Regions from separate parts of the Paenibacillus sp. MY03 genome, predicted to be linked through region 1. Evidence: a T-box and tRNA genes for the amino acid it is inferred to sense, from the RefSeq annotation. Region 1 holds a T-box; the other holds one or more tRNA genes.

Evidence for each region. The T-box of region 1 lies ahead of leuS (leucine--tRNA ligase). A T-box ahead of a tRNA ligase gene usually reads a tRNA of that ligase, here a tRNA-Leu.
Region 2: it encodes a tRNA-Leu, which carries the amino acid that the T-box ahead of leuS (leucine--tRNA ligase) is inferred to sense. The anticodon was not compared.

The regions. Positions count from the first base shown of each region.
Region 1 covers NZ_MXQD01000006.1:246,885-249,284, forward strand. The annotation lists gene leuS (leucine--tRNA ligase) at 1-1,057, opposite strand, end outside; T-box leader at 1,119-1,343, opposite strand; gene B1748_RS07120 (GNAT family N-acetyltransferase) at 1,454-2,218, opposite strand; gene B1748_RS07125 (hypothetical protein) at 2,206-2,400, opposite strand, start outside.
Region 2 covers NZ_MXQD01000008.1:46,869-49,268, forward strand. The annotation lists gene B1748_RS09345 (DUF4432 family protein) at 1-433, shown strand, start outside; gene B1748_RS09350 (GyrI-like domain-containing protein) at 493-1,131, shown strand; tRNA gene B1748_RS09355 (tRNA-Leu) at 1,278-1,361, opposite strand; gene B1748_RS09360 (divergent polysaccharide deacetylase family protein) at 1,559-2,400, shown strand, end outside.

The DNA.
Region 1 (2,400 bases):
AGTCGCGCGTATCGTGGCCCGGAACAGCCATGATTGCTCCCGTGCCATAGCCTGCAAGCACGTAATCGGCAATCCAGATCGGGGTTTTCTCGCCGTTTGCCGGATTAATCGCATAGGCACCTGTGAATACGCCCGTTTTCTCCTTCGCCAGGTCGGTACGCTCCAGATCGCTCTTGCGGGCTGCAGCTTCCTGATACGCCTTAACCGCCTGCATATGCTCGTCTGTCGTAATCCCGGCGACAAGTTCGTGCTCCGGCGCCACTACGCAATACGTCGCGCCGAACAGCGTGTCGGGACGCGTCGTAAAGACTACCAACGCAGAGTCGTGCCCCTCGATGTCGAACGTCACTTCGGCGCCTGTCGACTTGCCGATCCAGTTCCGCTGCATGTCCTTGATGCTCTCGGACCAGTCGAGCTCCTCCAGATCCTCCAGCAGTCGCTCCGCGTATTCGGTAATTCTCAGAATCCACTGACGCATCGGCTTGCGGATAACGGGATGGCCCCCGCGTTCGCTTTTGCCGTCGATGACTTCCTCGTTCGCCAGCACGGTTCCGAGAGCCGGACACCAGTTGACCGGAACTTCGGCCACGTAAGCCAGTCCCTTGTTATACAGCTGGATGAAAATCCATTGCGTCCATTTGTAGTAGTCGGGATCCGTCGTGCTGAATTCGCGGTCCCAGTCGTAAGAGAAACCAAGCGATTTGATCTGGCGGCGGAAGTTGTCGATGTTTTTGAACGTGATATCTCTTGGATGCTGCCCGGTATCGAGCGCGTGCTGCTCCGCCGGGAGGCCGAACGCGTCCCAGCCCATCGGATGCAGGACGTTGTAGCCCTTCATCCGCTTGTAGCGGGATACGATATCCGTCGCCGTATAACCTTCCGGATGGCCGACGTGCAAGCCTGCCCCGGACGGGTAAGGGAACATATCTAGCGCATAGAATTTCGGCTTGCCGCTGTCTTCCTTCGTTTGAAAAGTTTTGTTGCCGTCCCAATATTGCTGCCACTTCGGCTCGATCTCCAATGGATTGTAGCCATGGCGCTGCTGCTCTTGACTCATGTAACTTCCTCCTAATCAGGTCTGAAAACTAAATAAAACCTCCCGCCCCCAGCGGATTAACGCTAGGGACGAGAGGTCATTCTCCCGTGGTACCACCCTAGTTAGCGAAGGCATACTTTGCCGTTCGCTCACTTGATGTCCTTAACGCGGACATTACGGCGGACTTCGCGATTAACGATCCCGCAGCTCCAAGGCGAGCTTCCCCGCGCGCATGGGTCCGGCTTCCACCAACCGCCGGCTCTCTAGGCCCCGCTACGCAAGTACTGTTCCTCTTCAACGCTTCATACAGAGGTAGTTCAAAAAGTTCGCTTTTGATCACGAAGCCTAGAAACTTTTTGAACTCTCATATAAGGCAAATCAATTAAATCAAATTATATAAGGTACGCCTTGGCAGTGTCAAGCTTTACCGTTCGTGCCGATTCTATACCAATACTCGTACACCGTCTCGAAGCCGAGTTTGTCGTACAGCCCATTCGCCGCGGCATTGTCCCTCACGACGAGCAAATACCCCATCCTCGCCCCTAGCTTATGCGCGTAGCGGAATAACCCCCGCGTTATCGCTTCTCCGAAACCTCGCCCCCTTGCTTCTGGCGCCGTCACGATATCGTACAGTCCCGCCCAGCCATCCTCTATGACTGCGAGGCCGCAGGCGACAGGCCTCCCGTTCTCCTCCAGCATGGCGAAGCCTTGCTTCAGAGGGCGGTTAGCGAACATGCGGCGCGTCGTCTCCCGTTGGCTGGGGGTCAGCCTTTGGAGCTCCGTAACGGCGTCCAGCCATACCTCGGTTATCTCCTCGGTCAAGGTCAAGTCCTCGCGCGAGGGAGCCTCGATACCGGCCAAGGGCGCCGTCTTGACCAGCGTATGGTCAATCTTCCCGTACCCTCTGCTCCGCAGCCTGTCGTCCAGATCCCCGGGATGCACGAAAGGCGTCACCTTGAATACCGGCGCCAGCCCTCTCGCGCGATACAACGCTTCGCATATCCGGATTTTCTCGTCCGCCTTCGTAAAACCGTCATAGATCGCGCTGACGGAGTTGGACCGTTTCGTGTAGCCGTCCGCGAAGCGAACCAGCCAGCCGCCAAGCAGCACGGTCTGGAGCGCCGGCCAGCCATTAAGGCTGATCTCCTCGAGCCGCTTGTATTCCGCCGCTATCGCTTCCATTCCTTCGTCTCCCCCTCCAACAGCCGGAACCGTTCAAGCTGATCGTATAATTTCTCTTTGGTTAGGATCTCGACCTGTTTGCCTCCTATGAGGTCGAAGTGAGGATAGTCGTCGCGGGCATGGATATGCTGCGGCGGAAGACCGTTCTCCACGCACCAGCGGGACAGCTTGTCCAAATCGGA
Region 2 (2,400 bases), on a different contig from region 1:
GGCAACCAAGGTCGAGTTTTCGGAAGGCGCCGTTGTTTGCAATCCGGTTAGCGGAGAAAGCTGGAGCTGGCCGCACGCAAAGCAGGACGGACAAAGCATTGATCTATCGCAAATGGCTGCGCCGGGTACAGCGCGAGATTTATTGTATATAGAGGCGCCGGATTATCGTTACACGCTGCGAAGACCGGAGGATGGAATTCGCTTAAATGTCTCGTGGGATGGTAATACCTGGCCTTATTTATGGTATTGGCAAAACTTCCAGCCTGCGAGCGGCGCTCCTTTTTATGGCTGCGAATACAATATCGGTCTGGAGATGTTTAACGTGATTCCAAAGCTGAAACTTGCCGAAGCGGCGAAAGCCGGTCAAGCTATCGTTTTTCCGCCCAGGCATACCGTCAGTTCTTGGCTGACCTTCGAAGTAACGGTGAGTTAATTTTTTTTGACAAAACAGGAACAAATGTTCTAAAATGGAGAAAAATGATTCGGAGTTGAATGCCGGTGACCGCGAAATACGAATGGAAAAAGAACGACAAAGCTTTGTATCTGCCGAAGGAGGAGCCGGCCATTATCGAGGTTCCTGTCATCAGGTATTTTATGATCAGCGGAGAGGGCAATCCCAATTACGAACCATTTCGGGAAGCCGTCGGAGTCTTGTACTCGTTGTCGTACGGGGTAAAGATGCTGCCCAAAAAGGGCGTGGCGCCGGAAGGGTATTACGAATATACGATTTTCCCTTTGGAGGGAGTATGGGATCTCGCGGTAGAGGCACGAGGATTAGAGGTACTGGACAAGGATAAACTTCTGTATACGATCATGATCAGACAACCGGATTTCGTTACGGAACCGCTGGCGATGGACGTGCTGAAAACCGTAAAAGCGAAGAAGCCGCATGTCTTGCTGGACAAGGTTATGTTCGGCGAGCAGGAGGAAGGATTATGCCTCCAGATGATGCACCACGGTTCATATGACGATGAGCCGAAAAGCTTCGCTAAAATGGAGCGGTATTGCGATGAGCACGGGTTAAAGCGAATCTCGAAGCTTCATAAGGAAATATACATATCCGACCCAAGGAAAACACAGGCTGACAAGCTTCGTACCGTGCTTCGTTTTCGAGTGGAGAAAAACGAATAAAAAACGATCGTCAGCAACGCATTGGCCAAGAAAACGTTAGGCTGGACGCCTCGGCATTCGTGGATCGATCATCGAGGAGAAACATCCTAATGAGTGCCGGTAAAAACATCAAAAGTCCAAGCTCTTGAGCTTGGACTTTTTGTTGATGCGGTCGAGAGGACTCGAACCTCCACGGCTGTTACACCACTAGAACCTGAATCTAGCGCGTCTGCCAATTCCGCCACGACCGCATGTCTGAAGTAACGAAATTTATAATAGCATGGCTTCCAAGAAAAAGTCAACGCCAATGCTAAAGTTTAAATTTTCAGCTTATTCCATCATTTTCTCGGCGCAATGGCATGGTACATAAATCCTTATAAATCGTGGAAAGGTAAATGAAGGAATCGATGATGGAAAAAGAAAATAGACCCTAGGGGGCAGCGGAACAATGAATAGAAAAAAAACTAGTCAATCGCCGCAAGTGCAGCATACGAATAGGATGATGCCCAGATGGAAACGGGCTGCAGCCGTGCTCTCCATGACTCTTGCTATAACGGCTGCTTTGCAACCCACAACGCTTAAAGCCGCAGTCGATCAACCGTCTGAATCGCTTCAGCCATCCGTTAGAACCGAAAAAACGGTCTCGATCGTTATCGACGACTTCGGCAACGGGATGGCTGGTACGGAGGAGATGCTGAAGCTGCCGGTAAAAATCACGGCTGCCGTCATGCCGTTTTTGCCTACGACAAAGAAGGATGCCGAAGCAGCTTACAAGCTCGGACATGACGTGCTGATTCATATGCCTATGGAGCCGAAACATGGCAAAAAGAACTGGTTGGGCCCCGGCGCCATTACAGCCGATCTTAGCGATGCCGAAGTGCGGGAGAGAGTAGAGGCCGCAATTGCGGATGTGCCGCATGCCGTCGGCATGAACAATCATATGGGCTCCAAAATAACAGCAGACGAACGTATCATGCGCGTCGTGCTAACCGTATGCAAAGAGCGCGGTCTATTTTTCCTGGACAGCAAGACGAACTACCGCTCCGTCGTTACCAAGCTGGCCCAAGAGATTGGTTTACCCGTACTCGAGAACAATGTGTTTCTCGACGATGTGTATACGGCTGAGCACATATCCAGGCAAGTTAACGTTATTCGCAAGCATATGGAGACCCATAATCGTACCATTACGATCGGCCATGTCGGTTCCCCGGGTCTCAAGACGGCAGCTGTGCTGCAGCAATCCATTCCGGGCTTGCAGGCGGAAGCAAAGATCTTGAAGCTGTCGGAGCT